2 regions of the Priestia sp. TGN 0903 genome follow, and region 1 is predicted to be linked to the other one. Evidence: riboswitches for the same ligand, from Rfam matches in the RefSeq annotation. Region 1 holds a riboswitch; the other holds the start of a gene.
The links. Region 1 has a riboswitch for glycine ahead of gcvT (glycine cleavage system aminomethyltransferase GcvT). Riboswitches for the same ligand answer to the same signal wherever they lie in the genome.
Positions count from the first base shown of each region.

Region 2: another riboswitch for glycine. It lies ahead of ACRPLY_RS23975 (amino acid permease); the one in region 1 lies ahead of gcvT (glycine cleavage system aminomethyltransferase GcvT).

Region 1 is NZ_JBOZGL010000007.1:150,025-158,261, forward strand. Features, by position in the region: gene ACRPLY_RS22075 (lipoate--protein ligase family protein) at 1-186, opposite strand, end outside; gene ACRPLY_RS22080 (rhodanese-like domain-containing protein) at 417-800, shown strand; gene gcvPB (aminomethyl-transferring glycine dehydrogenase subunit GcvPB) at 845-2,323, opposite strand; gene gcvPA (aminomethyl-transferring glycine dehydrogenase subunit GcvPA) at 2,316-3,662, opposite strand; gene gcvT (glycine cleavage system aminomethyltransferase GcvT) at 3,683-4,783, opposite strand; glycine riboswitch at 4,996-5,088, opposite strand; gene ACRPLY_RS22100 (DEAD/DEAH box helicase) at 5,269-6,942, shown strand; gene ACRPLY_RS22105 (YqhG family protein) at 6,929-7,753, shown strand; gene ACRPLY_RS22110 (YqzE family protein) at 7,777-7,962, opposite strand; gene comGG (competence type IV pilus minor pilin ComGG) at 8,006-8,237, opposite strand, start outside.
Region 2 is NZ_JBOZGL010000010.1:82,856-91,092, forward strand. Features, by position in the region: gene pdaA (delta-lactam-biosynthetic de-N-acetylase) at 1-532, shown strand, start outside; gene rlmD (23S rRNA (uracil(1939)-C(5))-methyltransferase RlmD) at 694-2,079, shown strand; gene ACRPLY_RS23970 (FAD-binding oxidoreductase) at 2,382-3,731, shown strand; glycine riboswitch at 3,931-4,011, shown strand; gene ACRPLY_RS23975 (amino acid permease) at 4,171-5,514, shown strand; gene ACRPLY_RS23980 (ATP-binding protein) at 5,794-7,935, shown strand.

The DNA.
Region 1 (8,237 bases):
AAAGTTAATTTCTTTTTCAGCTTTTTGAAAATAACCGATCGACAGCGTTGGAGGGTTCCATCCGTAAAAACGAATCGTAGGTGGAATTTCCCCTTTACTATGCCATTCTAATAACGCTTCATCTAACGCCATATTGTAATAAGGCGAACGGTTGTTGGAATCAATAAATCTCCACTTTGCTTTCATCTACCTCATCCTCAGCTATATGTAATATAAAAAATAAATCCGTTTTTTAGTCTACCAAAAGATTGAGCTAAGGAAAAGCAAAGAGCAACATAAAACTGCGAATTCAAATGTGGTAGTTTTTTCATTTTCGGGAAGAAATCCGCTAGATTCAAGGCAAAATCGCTTTACTTCTAATTTCATTCACTTATATAATAAGAGTATGGATTTTGTCGAAGAAAGGAAGAATCAGCATGTCAGCAATTACAGCAGTACTCATTTTACTTGGAGTAATCATCATATACTCTGTCGTTATGTTCTTTATCCAACGTCGCATTATGAAAACGTTAACTGAAGAAGAATTCCGCAGCGGCTACCGCAAGGCACAGCTAGTTGATATTCGTGAACCGAATGAATTCGAAAACGGACATATTTTAGGCGCACGAAATATTCCGCTGTCACAGTTCCGTATGCGCATTAAAGAATTTCGTTCAGATCAGCCTGTCTACATCTATTGTCAAAGCGGAATGCGCACAGGACGCGCAGCACAAATGCTTCGTCGCCACGGTGTTAAAGAAATCTATGATTTAAAAGGCGGCTTCAAAATGTGGAACGGTAAAGTGAAAAAGAAAAAATAATGGTATGTATATAGAAAAACCTCGCCTTTGGGCGAGGTTTTTTGTTAGACGTTTTGAACAGCCTGTTCTTTCTGATAGCGAAGCACTGGCTTTCTAGCTGCCAGCGTTTCGTCAAGGCGCTTCACAACCGTTGTATGAGGAGCTTCCTGTACGACTTCAGGCGTTTCTTCTGCTTCTTTTGCAATTTGAATCATCGCATCGATAAACGCATCTAGCGTTTCTTTCGACTCTGTTTCCGTTGGTTCGATCATCATGCACTCTTCTACGATAAGAGGGAAGTAGATCGTCGGCGGATGATAGCCAAAATCAAGCAGTCGTTTCGCGATATCCAATGTGCGCACACCAAGCTTTTTCTGACGTTTTCCTGATAAAACAAATTCGTGCTTACAGTGACGGTCAAACGGCAGCTCATAGTGCTCTGCTAAACGACGCATCATATAGTTGGCATTTAACACAGCATTTTCTGTTACGGCTTTTAAGCCGTCTGGACCCATTGAACGAATATACGTATAAGCGCGAACGTTGATGCCGAAGTTTCCGTAAAACGGCTTTACGCGTCCAATTGACTGAGGACGGTTATAGTCAAAGTGATAGCCTTGTTCTGTTTTCACAAGCACTGGTTTAGGCAAATAAGGAATTAAATCTGCTTTTACCCCTACCGGACCAGAACCAGGACCGCCTCCTCCATGAGGGCCTGTAAACGTTTTATGAAGGTTTAAATGAACCACGTCAAACCCCATATCTCCAGGACGGGCTTTACTTAATACTGCGTTTAAATTTGCACCGTCATAATAAAGCTTTCCACCTGCTGCGTGAACAATTTCAGCCATTTCTAAAATATCTTCTTCAAATAACCCTAGCGTATTTGGGTTTGTTAACATTAAAGCGGCTGTATCTTCTCCCACTACGCGGCGTAAATCCTCTAAGTCCACTAAACCATGTTCATTTGATTTTACCGTTACCGTTTCAAATCCCGCAACTGTTGCCGAAGCAGGGTTCGTTCCGTGAGCTGAGTCTGGAACAATGACTTTTGTTCGCTGCGTCTCACCATTTGCTTCATGATAGGCACGAATCATCATAAGCCCGGTCCACTCGCCATGAGCACCCGCTGCTGGCTGAAGTGTTACTTCATCCATTCCCGTAATTTCTGTTAAATGCTCTTGTAAATCATATAAAAGTTCGAGAGCACCTTGAACCGTTTGCTCATCTTGAAGCGGATGAATATGCGCTAGCCCAGCAATCCGTGCTGCTTGTTCATTCACTTTTGGATTATATTTCATCGTGCATGAACCAAGCGGATAAAACCCTGAGTCCACTCCGTGATTTCGTTTTGAAAGCGCGGTGTAATGACGCATAATATCGAGTTCTGATACTTCAGGAAGCTCAGGAGCTTCGGTACGGACATACGCTTTTCCAAGCAGCTCTTCAGCATTTACTTGCGGAACATCTAACTCCGGCAATGAATAGCCGATTCGCCCTTCTTTACTGCTTTCAAAAATAAGTGATTGATTTTGATTAAGCATGAAGATCCCCCAATTCATTTACAAGTTGGTCAATTTCCTCTTTTGTACGGAGTTCTGTAAAAGCAAGCAGCATGTGATTTTCAAGCGCTTGGTTATCACGGCTAAGATCATAACCGCCAATTATTTTTGATGCTAATAAATGATTGTTTGCTTCTGTTACCGAAACAGGAAGCTTCACGACTAATTCGTTAAAAAACGGTCCTTCAAATGCTACATTTACCCCTTTTGCCTTTAACGCTTCATATGCATAATGCGTTTTTGATAAGTTTTGCAGCGCCATTTCTTTTACACCTTGCTTGCCTAAAGCTGTCATGGCAACTGATGCCGCTAAAGCATTTAACGCTTGATTTGAACAAATGTTAGACGTCGCTTTATCACGGCGTATATGCTGCTCACGAGCTTGAAGGGTTAAAACAAACCCTCGCTTACCGTTTTCATCCACCGTTTGCCCTACTAATCGTCCTGGAATTTTCCGCATAAGCTTAGACGTAGTTGCAAAGTATCCGCAGTGCGGGCCTCCAAATTGACTTGGAATACCAAATGGCTGTGCATCTCCAATGACAATATCAGCTCCAAATTCTCCAGGAGGCGTAAGTAAACCTAATGATAAAGGATTGCTTGAAACCACAAACATACATTTTTCTTGATGAGTAATTTCTTCAATTTCTTTTAACGGCTCGATTTGTCCGTAGAAATTTGGATACTGGACAATAACAGCTGCCACGTCACTTCCCATCTCTTTTTCTAATGCAATCATATCTGTTACGCCGTCTGCTGCAGGGATTTCTACCACTTCAATGTATTGACCCTTCGCATACGTTTTTAACACATCTTTTGACTCAGGGTGAACGGCCGCAGAGACAAGTACTTTTTTCTTTTTCGTTTGACCCGCACTGAGCATAGCGGCTTCTGCTAAAGCAGTTCCTCCGTCATACATAGAAGAATTGGCCACGTCCATCCCCGTTAACTCACAAATCATTGTTTGAAATTCAAAGATGGCCTGAAGTTCTCCTTGAGAAATTTCCGGTTGATACGGAGTATAGGCCGTATAAAATTCTGAACGAGAAATAACATGATCAACAATAACCGGCATGTAATGATCGTAAACTCCTGCTCCTAAAAAAGAAGCATAGTCTTTTAAATGAGCATTTTTAGCAGCCATATTATTTAATTCTTTTAACAACTGAGGCTCTGAAGCCGCTTTTTTAATATTGTATTCTCCTTGAAAACGAACGCGCTGCGGAATATCTGAAAATAAATCATCAACAGATGAAACACCAATTGCTGCTAACATTTGCTGCTGATCTTGTTCTGTCATTGGTAAATAGCGATGTAACATGTTAAATTCCTCCCCAAAGCTTACTTTGAACGTTTATAAAAAGGTGTTGAAACCACTTTTGCTTTTAAGCGTTTTTTCCGAACCTGCACTTCCACTTCTTGACCAAGCTCTGTATACTCTGCTGATAATAGCGCTAAACCGATGTTTTTCTTTAATGTCGGTGACTGTGTACCTGTTGTCACAAATCCAATTTGTTCTTCATCTGCAAATACTTCGTAACCGTGTCTTGGTATACCTTTATCAATCATTTCAATTCCTACCAGCTTACGAGGTGCCCCGCTTTCACGCTGTTCTTTTAACACTTCTTTTCCAATAAAGCTGTCTTTGTTCGTCTTTACTGCAAATCCAATTCGAGCTTCAATGGGCGTAATATCTTTTGAAAGCTCTTGGCCATATAAAGCCAAAGTAGCTTCAAAACGAAGCGTATCGCGAGCTCCTAGTCCGCAAGGCAACACACCGTCCTCACTTCCTGCTTCTAAAATAGCCGTCCACAAGTGAGAGGCGTCAGCTGAAGAACAATAAATTTCAAAACCATCTTCTCCGGTATATCCAGTACGTGAAACGAGAGCATTTACATTCGCTACTTCTACATCATCAGCAAATGTAAATGGCTTTAATGAAGCTAAATTTTCATTCGTTAACGTTTGTAAAACTTTTTCTGCTAAAGGACCTTGTAATGCTAGCTGCGCAGTTTCATCAGATTGATTAACGAGCGTTACATCTCCTTGTTTGTGAGACACAAGCCACTCATAGTCTTTTTGAATATTAGCAGCGTTTACGACCAGCAAATACTCTTGATCTGCTTTTTTGTAAATCAGCAAATCATCTACCGTGCCTCCGTCTTCATAACACATAGCCGTATACTGCGCTTTTCCATCTACAAGGGTAGAAACGTCATTTGTCATCGTATGCTGAAGAAAAGCTAAGCTATCAGCTCCTGTCACAAGAATTTCTCCCATATGAGAGACATCAAAAAGACCTGCCTTTGTACGTACAGCTTCATGCTCTTCTTTAATAGAAGAAAATTGAACGGGAAGAGCCCATCCTCCAAAATCAATTGTTTTGGCACCATATTTTTGATAGGTATCATAAAGCGGCGTTTTGTGTAATTCTGTTGTCATATTTATGTCCTCCTCTTTTTCACGTGAAACTTTTCATAACGGGGAGTTTTCAAATAGTGTGGGGATCACTATGTATCCAAACAAAAAAGGACAGAAAACCCCCTACTGTATTTAGTAGGAAGTCTCTGTCCTTTTCACCTGAAAGTTTACCTATAAACGAATAGGTTTGCCTCGTGGGTGGTCTATAAACGCATAGACACTCTCCAGAGCTGCGTCAAACAAGAGTCTTTTTGCCTGAGAGATTCACAATTTTATTGCTTGCTCCTTCGGCGCTACATTCAAGTAGTCTCTCCCCGTGTCGTCATTCGCTTCTATAAAGTTGGTAAAGTTGGGCATACTACTGAAAGATGTATCTTTCTTTATTCACACAATCATTTGTAAAGTGCTAATCTATTTTCTTTTTCAAATTTTCTAAATATATTTTTATCCTACCTGATTCTTATCATTTGTTCAATAAAAATTTTTTACAAAGGAGCATTTTTATCATGAAAGTGAAATTAAACATCGATGAAACATGGGAAGCAGCCTTCTCAACTAAATTGGAGCAAGACGGCCCTTGGTCTGCATGGGATTTGTATAAACTTGCCTATGAAATAGAAGACCAAACGCTTATCTCAGAATTTGAAGGGCTACAAAGCCCAAAACATTTAGCCGATTTAACGCCGCTTCCTCATCAACTCGAAGTAGCCAAACAAGTAGTCGAAACAATGAATGGGAAAGCCATTTTAGCAGATGAAGTAGGACTAGGGAAAACGATTGAAGCAGGGTTAATTTTGAAGGAATATATGATTCGCGGGCTTGTTAAAAAAGTTCTCATTTTAGTTCCAGCTTCGCTTGTTTCACAGTGGGCTATGGAATTGAATCAAAAATTTTATATTCCCGCGGTCCCTCAAAGAAAATCATATGTGTGGGATCAGTGTGACATCGTTGTATCTTCAATTGATACAGCAAAACGTTCCCCTCATCGAGAAATTGTGCTAGAACAAGACTACGACCTCATCATCATTGATGAAGCTCATAAACTTAAAAACAACAAAACAAAAAACTATGAATTTGTTCAAAGCCTGAAAAAGAAATTTTGTCTGTTGCTAACCGCAACACCGATTCAAAATCGAATTGAAGAAATTTTCAACTTAGTCTCTCTTTTAAAGCCTGGCCATCTCGGCAATAAAGACTATTTCGAAGAATTATTTTCTGCTAAAAAACGCTCTTTGCAAAACGATGAGCACTTAAAAGAGCTTGTTAACAAAGTTATGATTCGAAATCGCCGCCATGATACTGGTATCGAATGGACGAAGCGAATTGTTCAAACCATTCCTGTTGAATTTTCACCGAAAGAACGCGAGCTATACGATGCGATTACGTCTTTTAAAGGAAACGGACTGCACCCTTCAAGTGCTTTTTCAATTTTAACCCTGCAGCGAGAGGCCTGCAGCAGCCGTGAAGCGGTGTATATGACATTAAAAAACATGCTGGAACGTCAGGAAGATCAAAACAGCGCATTAACGGAACATATGATTACTCCGTTAATGCAACTACTTCAGCAAGTGCCGCAAAATGCAAAAGCAGAAAAAGTTCTGGAGCTCGTTCAAAAAATTGATGACAAAGTTATTATTTTCACTGAGTACAGAGCAACTCAACTGTACTTACAGTGGTATTTAAAACAGCATGGAATTACCTCTGTACCGTTTAGAGGAGGATTTAAGCGAGGTAAAAAAGACTGGATGAAGCAGCTTTTTGAAAGCCACGCGCAAGTATTTATTGCCACTGAAGCGGGCGGAGAAGGAATCAACCTTCAGTTTTGTCATCATATTATTAACTATGATCTACCGTGGAATCCAATGCGTCTAGAACAGCGAATTGGAAGGGTACATCGTTTAGGTCAAAAGCATGATGTTCACATTTACAATTTAGCGATTCAACATACGGTCGAAGAACATATTTTAAAATTGTTATACGAAAAAATAAACCTTTTTGAACGAGTTGTTGGAGAGTTAGATGATATTTTAACAAAGCTTGATTTAAAAAATATCGAAGAGCATATTCAAGATATTTTATTTCATTCACGGAGTGAAGGAGAAATAAAAATCAAAATGGAGAACTTGACGTCTATTATTCAATACGAAGACAGCGAGGAGGATCAGCATGCAGCAAACTGATATTCATCAATTTTTAAAGCGTTACTTTCTAGCTAATAATTGTTCTATTGTCACAGAAACACCATCTTATCTAAAGGTTCAATTAACAATCGAACTTGACAAAGAGTTGATGAATCGTCCATTTTATTGGCATTATGTTGAAAAGACAGGCGGAGAAGCAAATCCTGCTTCACTCACTTTCATTACAGATCCCGCGTTTGAAGACGATTCTGTTCAAGGAGAACGAATTCATTTTGGCTCACCTAGGCTGCATCAAATTTTCGCTTCTACTCAAAAGCTAGGCGGGTTTATTCATCTGTATGAACAAGTTTCATCAGCTCAGCCAACAAATCAGCCTTTACACCCTTGGCTTGCGTTAAATATTAAAGTCTCATACAAATGCGACCGTAAAAAGGATGAGCTCTTGTCGCTTGGCATTAATTTAATTAACGGACAAATCGTTGAATCATTTCATGAATCAATCATTAATCAAAATTTATCATCTAAAATCTCGGACTATTGCTTTACTCTTTCACCTTTTATTAAGCCGAAAAGTGCGATTGCACGACTCACATCATACGTGACTGACTACGTTAAAACTCAACCGACTGAATGGGCAGAAAAAGCGCAGGAAAGATGGTACGAAGACTTAGCGCTTCTTGATCATTTTTACGAAACAGCAGAAGAGCTGCCAGAAATATATATGACCGAAAAAACAGCGCTTCAAGAGCTATACGAGCCGACGATCTTATTTAAGTTTATAAACGGTGGCTTATTTTACATATCGCCAGAAACGATGTCACGTCAATTTAATAAAACACAAGCCGGTTAAAAAAAGATGAGCATATGATATGCTCATCTTTCTTTTTTCTTTCGGTACCACAGCATAAACGACAGCGGAATCATTCCAAACCATCTGTTCGCAAAAGGTGCTCGCTCTTCTTTTTTTTGAATCTTTTTCGTTTTCCTCTCTTCTTTTGGCTGATCCATATATTGTACAAATTGCTGAGTCATATATTTTACATAATCATTCGTTTTCATATAATCATCTCCTCAGCACTATTATATCCGGAGAGAAAGAGACTTAATCCGTCCACTTCACAATGTGCTGGTCCTTTTTTTGAATATATGCGGTTTCTGTCAATGCTCTTCCTTGCAGTGTTTGACACTTTATTTTTAGGATAATCATCTGTTCATCTTCACTTACTACGTCGTATGAAACCGTACCCGTTTCTAACACTAAGGGTGCAGATGGAGATTTATTATGTTCTTTTATTTCTTTTTTTACATGTACAACCGCGTTTTCTAAAAGATGC
Region 2 (8,237 bases), on a different contig from region 1:
AAAGGTTCCTGCGACGTTTTTTGTAACAGGACACTATTTAAAAGAAGAGCCTAAGCTAATTAAGCGAATGGTAAAAGAAGGGCATATTGTCGGCAATCATTCATGGCATCACCCTGACTTAACTCAAGTGGATGATGCACGTTTTAAAGAAGAGCTGCAAAAAGTAAAAGATGAATACAAGAATATTACCGGTCGTGATGAAATGAAGTATCTCCGCTCACCTAGAGGTGTATTTAGCGAACGAACGCTAGCTCTTTCAAAGCAAGAAGGCTATACGAATGTATTTTGGTCACTAGCATTTGTTGACTGGAAAGTGAATGAACAAAAAGGCTGGCGCTACTCATACGACAATATGATGACTCAAATACATCCAGGTGCGATCATGCTTCTGCATACCGTTTCAAAGGATAACGCAGATGCGTTAGATCAAGCGATTGTGGATTTAAAAAAGCAGGGCTATACGTTTAAAAGCATTGATGATTTAATGAACGAACGTAAACAATTGAAGAAAAGTCCTTCTAAAACGAAATAAAGATAAAAACCGACGGAATATTTCTTCTGTCGGTTTTTTGCTGTTGAAGTGTTATAATATGCGTTGATGTCTTTTTTAAAGCGATACGGTCCAATAGGTTTTAAGCAGCTAAAGACCGTTAATAACTATATAAAGAATTTAAACTAATCGGAGTTGGTCTCATGAATAAACCAAAAACTGAAATGAAAGTTCAAAAAGGACAAACGTTTCCGTTGACGATAAAAAGACTCGGTATTAATGGAGAAGGCGTAGGCTATTTTAAGCGCCAAGTCGTCTTTGTACCGGGAGCATTACCGAATGAAGAAGTGGTTGTAGAAGCAACAAATGTTCAGCATAAGTTTGCCGAAGGGAAAATCAAGCGAATTCGCAAAAAATCTCCTCATCGCGTAGAAGCACCCTGTCCGATTTACGACCAGTGCGGAGGCTGCCAGCTTCAGCACTTATCTTATGAAGGTCAGCTAGAATCCAAGCGGGATATTGTTCTGCAAGCGTTCGAACGTCACAGTTCATTAAAAAAAGTAGAGGAAAAAACTCGCCAAACGATTGGTATGGAAGATCCGTGGCGCTACCGTAATAAATCTCAGTTTCAAGTCGGCGTGGACAAACAAAAAGTCATTGCTGGTTTGTATGGACTGAATTCTCACCGCTTGATTGATATTGAAAACTGTCCCATTCAGCATAAAGCTACAAATCACGTGACAAAAGAAATAAAACGAATTTTACAAGACCTTCAAATTCCTATCTACAATGAGCGTAAACGCCGTGGAATTGTGCGTACCATTGTATCTCGAGTAGGGTTTGAAACGGGTGAAGTTCAAATTGTCTTGATTACGGCTAAAAAAGAAATTCCGAAAAAAGAGCTGCTGATGAAAGAAATTCAGCGCCGCCTGCCGGAAGTGAAATCGCTCGTACAAAACGTAAACGGCCAAAAAACATCGCTTATCTTTGGAGACGAAACGTTTACGCTCGCTGGAAAATCGGTGATTCAAGAAACGTTAGGTGATATCTCATTCGAACTTTCAGCGCGTGCATTTTTCCAGCTGAATCCTCTCCAAACGGTGAAGCTATATGAAGAAGTAAAAAAAGCAGCTGCGCTAACAGGCAGTGAAAAAATCGTAGATGCTTACTGCGGAGTAGGGACAATTGGCTTATGGCTTGCTAAAGATGCCAAAGAAATTCGCGGAATGGACACGATTGAAGAATCCATTGTAGACGCGCGAAAAAATGCCAAAGATCATGGATTTGAGCATGCCACGTACGTAACAGGTCCGGCTGAAAAATGGATGCCGCAGTGGGTAAAAGAAGGCTGGAAGCCAGACGTTATCGTCGTTGACCCGCCGCGAACAGGCTGTGATGACAAGCTTCTAAAAACAATTTTACAAGTAAAGCCAAAGAAAGTGGTTTACGTATCTTGTAATCCATCCACATTAGCCAAAGATGTGCAGCAGCTGTCGAAGGCTTATAACGTTGATTACATTCAGCCTGTTGATATGTTCCCTCATACGGCGCACGTGGAGAATGTGGTAAGTTTGACGTTAAAGAAATAAATAGATGAAGAGTAAAGAGCAGATTTGATTCTGCTCTTTTTTTATTTGAATTGGACTCTTGTTGGAAGAAAAAATATTCTAATATATCTAATTTGAATTAGTGGAAAGTTATGTTTTAGAAAGCATCGGAGCACCGAAAAGAAGTTTTATTAGTACTTATATTTCAGTAAATGAACTGAAATTTCATTTTTTATAGAGATGATAAACGCCAATCTAGTCTTGAAAACCCACACCCTCAACCACCCCAAAAATACTATAGTAATAAAATTACTAAAAAGTATATACAGAGGGGCAGAGGTCAAATGGACTCAATGTTTTTGAAAGGGCTTACGGGTAAAGTGGTAACGCCGAAAGACCCCATTTATGAGGAAGCTCGTCAGGAGTGGAATCGTGCTATTAATAAATTTCCGCTTGTGATTGTGTACTGTGAAAAAAAGCAGGATGTTGTAAATGCAATTCAATGGGCGCGCAAGCATCGTGTAGACATTCGCATTCGATCTGGCGGTCATCATTATGAAGGGTATTCTACGGGTGACTGTGTATTAGTCATTGATATCAGTCGGTTAAACGGGTTGAAATTGGATAGGAAACGGAACATCTTAAAGATGGAGGCAGGAGCAAAAAATACGGAAGTGTATGATTTTATCGGTTCGAATGGATATGTGTTTCCAGGAGGAACGTGTCCGACTGTTGGGGTGTCTGGCTTTACGCTCGGAGGAGGCTGGGGGCTTTCGAGCAGACTTTACGGATTAGGCTGTGACAGCTTGATAGAGCTAGAGTTGGTCAATTATGAAGGAAAGATTATTAAAGCAAACAAATCGTGTAACGCGGATCTTTTTTGGGCATGCCGAGGTGCTGGTGGCGGTAATTTTGGCGTTGTGGCAAGCATGACGTTTCAGCTTCCAAAACCGACGAACAGCTCTGTGACGCTTGTTCGCTTCTTTTATGTAGGTACTACAAGAGAAAAACAGGCACAAGTGATGAATATATGGCAAAGCTGGCTGCCTGAATTGGACAAACGTATGACGCTAGTTGCCAGTTTTTATAATGCAGAAGGAGAAGGATTGGGCATATTTGCGAACGGCTTCTTTTACGGATCTCCAGAAAGAGCTCGAAAGATCTTGCAGCCTTTTGCAGAGGTGGAGGGGTTCCGAGTCGAGCTAGAGTCATTATCTTTTCTTGAAGCGGTACAAAAGATAGAAGCAACCTATCCTCCGTCTGAAAAATTTAAGTCAACGGGAAGATTTGTGCAAAGAAGTTATTCAGTTGGCGAGCTTGAAAATCTTGCAGATCTCATACAGCGTCCAGCAGAAGGGTCCGTTTACGCCGCGATTTCTTTTTATGCACTAGGAGGAGAAATTCGCAGTGTTGGTAACAGAGAAACGGCCTTCTTTTACAGAAACGCTAGATATATTCTGGGCTTTCAATCTGTATGGACAGACGATGCGTTTGCACGAGCAAACAGAGAGTGGCTGTATAAGCGATTTCAATATATTAAACGTATTACGAAAGGCTCCTATGTGAATTTCCCTATCAGCAACCTTAGAAACTATGAGTATGAGTATTTTGGAGACAACGCAGAGCGGTTAGAAAGAGTAAATAAAAAGTACGATCCATTTAACGTATTTAGGTTTCCGCAGGGACTCAGGTAGCATGTAGAAAAGGATACTAAGTTGACGATTGAACCTGTTTCATTACCTTCTTTCGAAGAAGGTAAATAAATGAAAGTCATCTTTCTTGTTGACAAAGCATCCAACTGGTATTAGAATAAACAACTATTCGACAGTCATTATCTTGATCGAAAAATTTAATACGTAGAAAGCTATGATTGCTATGGATCACACTATAGCAGGAGCAGCTTCTGGAGAGATCGCGATAGTTTCGCGACGCCGAAGGGTTCACAATCTCAGGCAAAAGGACAGAAGAGTACCGGATATTTATTTGGCATGTTACTAATTGGTAGTATGTACCATAATATTTGTTATTCTTATGACCATGAGATTGGAGCGCATCCAATCTCTTTTTTTATTGGACTTTATTTTGTAGTCCGCACGATCGCATCAAAGGTTTTATTGTTAGGAGGAGTTAGAGTTGGAACAACGAGAATTAAAGAGGGATTTATCCAATCGTCATGTTCAGCTAATCGCGATTGGAGGAACCATTGGGACGGGATTATTTTTAGGTTCTGGTAAAGCCATACAGCTTGCAGGTCCCTCTATCATCTTTGCTTATTTAATTGTGGGTATTGCGCTTTTCTTTGTGATGAGAGCGCTAGGAGAACTACTGCTGTCTAAAGCAGGTTATCAATCGTTAACAGATATTGCTGAAGAGTATCTTGGACCATGGGCTTCATTTGTCACAGGGTGGACGTACTGGTTTTGCTGGATCATGACAGCTATGGCTGATGTGATTGCCGTTGGCGTATATGTGAAATATTGGTTCAATATTCCTCAGTGGATTCCTGCACTTATTTGTGTAATCATTTTATTAGGACTTAACTTATTAACCGTAAAATTATTTGGAGAATTAGAGTTTTGGTTTGCTTTAATAAAGGTTATTACGATTCTTGCGTTAATTGTTATTGGCGTTATTTTACTGGTAATCGGATTTAAAACAGATGCAGGATCCGTTACGGTTCAAAATCTTTGGAATCATGGAGGACTGTTTCCAAACGGTGTTTCAGGTTTCTTACTTTCATTCCAAATGGTTATTTTCGCATACGTCGGGGTTGAATTGGTAGGGGTATCGGCAGCGGAAACATCAAATCCCCAAAAAAATATTCCATCGGCCATTAATAAAATTCCGCTGCGAATCTTATTTTTCTATGTTGGAGCGCTTATCGTCCTTTTATTTATTAACCCGTGGATGGAATTGAATGCAGCAGAAAGCCCATTTGTTAAAACCTTTAGTTTAGTCGGAATTCCGCTTGCTGCTGGAATTATTAATTTTGTTGTATTAACTTCAGCCGCTTCTGCTTGTAATAGCGGAATGTTTTCAACAAGCCGTATCTTATATAACTTAAGTAAAAATGACCAAGGGCCATCTACGTTTGCAAAACTGAACAAAAACCACGTACCAAGCAACGGATTGTTTGTATCTACGCTGGTTATCTCGGCGGGAGCTTTGTTAAGCAAACTGATACCAGATCAAGCTTTTGGCATCGTAACAACCATCAGCGCTATTTGTTTCATTTGGGTGTGGAGTATCATTTTGATTTGCCATCTAAGATATAAAAAAACACGTCCGCAGCTGCATGCAGCATCAACATTCAAAGCACCGTTAACACCATTTATAAACTATGTTGTGCTAGCGTTGTTTGCAGTGATTCTTATTATTATGCTGTTTTCTGATGCGACGCGCCCAGCCTTATTGTTGACACCCGTTTGGTTTATTCTCTTATTTGGTTTTTACGGGGCTAGAAGGAAGAAGAAATAGTAAATGGGTGACCTCATCATTTCGTGATGGGGTCTTTTTATTGGAAGATAAATAATTGATTTCTACTGTATGAAGAAAATGCAGTAAGCAAAGTTTATATAAGAACCCTAAAAAAGTTTTAGCAGAAAATACAGTGAAAAAGCTCATAGTTTTCTGATAGTAATGTAGAACCAAATGCTTTTCTTCTATGTCTAAAGGTGGAATTCTATCATTTACATGGAAAAGTTTTCATTTTGCAGTACAATGGAGGTAGACTTCATTGAATTAAGGTGAACAAACATGAAATGGTTTAAATCTCATACGTTTTGGAAAATCTTCACGATTAATGTGCTTCTTATTTGTACCGTACTGACGCTAATGTTTATAGTTTCAAGAGTGATGCTGCCTAATATTTCTCAAGATCAATATCGACAGGTAACTGATAAAACCGTCAAGAGAATGAAAGAGCAAATTAACATCGTTATTAAAGATATTTGGAGCTTGGGCGACGAGGTACAGCAAGATCCTATTTTTTTATCAGATGATGAACAAGAGATAGACAAAGAACTGCAGAAAATAGTTAATATTTCACCGTATATCGATAGCGGAACCATTTTTAATACAAAAGGGTATGTGGAGCATTATTACCCAGATGATTTAAAGAGTATGAAGCACGTGAACTTAAGTAAAAGAAAATATTTTCAAGAAGCGCTGCGAACTAAAAAAATATATTTAAGCGATGTCGTTTCAGCAGACACAAAGCATTACATTGTAGTGATGGCAATTCCTATTTTGGATGAGCAGCAAAATGTAAAAAAAGTTATAAATTTAGCGCTGCGCATTGAAGAAAATAAAAGCTTTCAATCCATTTTTCAAACGTTCGATATAGGAGAGAACGGCTATACGTTTATTGTAGACCGCAATGGTAGAATTATTTCACACCCTGAGAAACAGAGAATCGGTGAAAATGCCAGGGGAAATGAAATCGTTCAGGAAACGATGAATCATAAATCAGGATATCAGCGCGTTGTGAACACCGAAGGTAAGTACTTCTTTGCGTCATTTGAATATATTCCTGTTTTGGATTGGGGAATTGTCGCTGAATTACCCGTTGAAGAAATTTACAGGCCTTATGAAACGTTTGAAAAAACGCTTTGGACCGTTTCAGGTATTACAATTTTACTGCTTTCTTTTTTTACTGCGTTATATGCAAGGCAAATTGTGAATCCTATTCGTAAACTATATGAATTGGCGGGACAAGTAGCGCGCGGGAATTTTAATCAAAAAATTCCGGAACGAGAAATTGAGCGGGGGGAAATCGGTACTTTATCTAAACAGTTTAATGAAATGATTAGCTATATACGCCATTCTAAAGCAAATTTACAGCAAAAAGAAAATCAGCTGCAGGAACAAAAAACGTTTTTAAGACAAGTCATTGACATTAATCCAAGCTATATTTATGCCATTAATCAAAAAAGGGAGTTCATTCTTGTTAATGAATCTTTTGCGATGCTGCTAGGTGAAAAATCTGATGACTTGATTGGACAACCAATTGATAAATATCAATTCAACCTTCAATCAGATCTTTTATATAAAGGGACGTTTTCAAACTGTACGCAAAAAGGGATGGTATTAGAAGAACAGTTTAAAGATTCGAAAGGAAACCGGCGCTGGGTCGAAACAGCAAAACTTCCTATTATGAATGAAAAACAGGAAGTGATTCAAATGCTGTGCGTATCGACAGATATTACGGAGCGTAAAAAAGCAGAAGAGAAGCTTAGAACTTCTGAGAAGCTTGCCGTTGTAGGAGAACTTGCAGCTGGAGTTGCTCACGAAATCAAAAATCCTTTGACTTCTTTAAAAGGTTTTGTTCACTTATTAAAAGAACAAAATCCCAAAGATGCTTTGTATATAGATATCATGGAAACTGAATTAGAACGAATGAATGGAATCGTAGAAGAATTTTTGATGTTAGGAAAACCTCAGGTTATGAATGTTGAACCCTTGAATATGCAAGCGCTTGTTCAAGAAGTGTGCTCGCTTCTTGAACCTGAAGCAGTAGAAAAAAAGGTAGCTTTCATATTTGAAAGGGATGAGCAATTACCGCAGGTATATGGAGATAAAAATCAGTTAAAACAAGTATTTATTAATATTATTAAAAACTCTATCGAAGCAATGCCTGAAGGAGGGGGTATTCATATTACGATTAAAGCAAAAGAAAACCACCTTTGGCTGCAGCTTGCTGATGAAGGGCAAGGTATTCCTCCTGAACGGTTAGCGAAGATAGGTGAGCCTTTTTATAGTACAAAAGAAAAAGGTACAGGTTTAGGGCTGATGGTCAGCTATCGGATTATTAAAGCTCATCATGCGCAGATGACATTTTCTAGTCAGTTAAATCAAGGAACAAGTGTGGATATATTGTTTCCAATCATAAAAAAGTAGGGAGAAGTTCCCCTACTTTTTATTATTATACTTATAATATATCAAAAGCTTTCATGTTACTAAAACAAACGAAATTGCTAAAGAAGATATCCACAGGTTAACAAGAAGTTAACTGCTGAATTGTATAGGATATTCACAACTTTATCCACATTATTCACATTTTTTCAGAAAATTTACATAAAAATTACCCACTGTCATTTCAAGTTATGAAAGCGGTAATATACATATCTGATAAAGTTATGCACATTATCCACATAATTGTGGGTAAACTTTGTGGATATAGTAAAGTATTAAAAAATCGT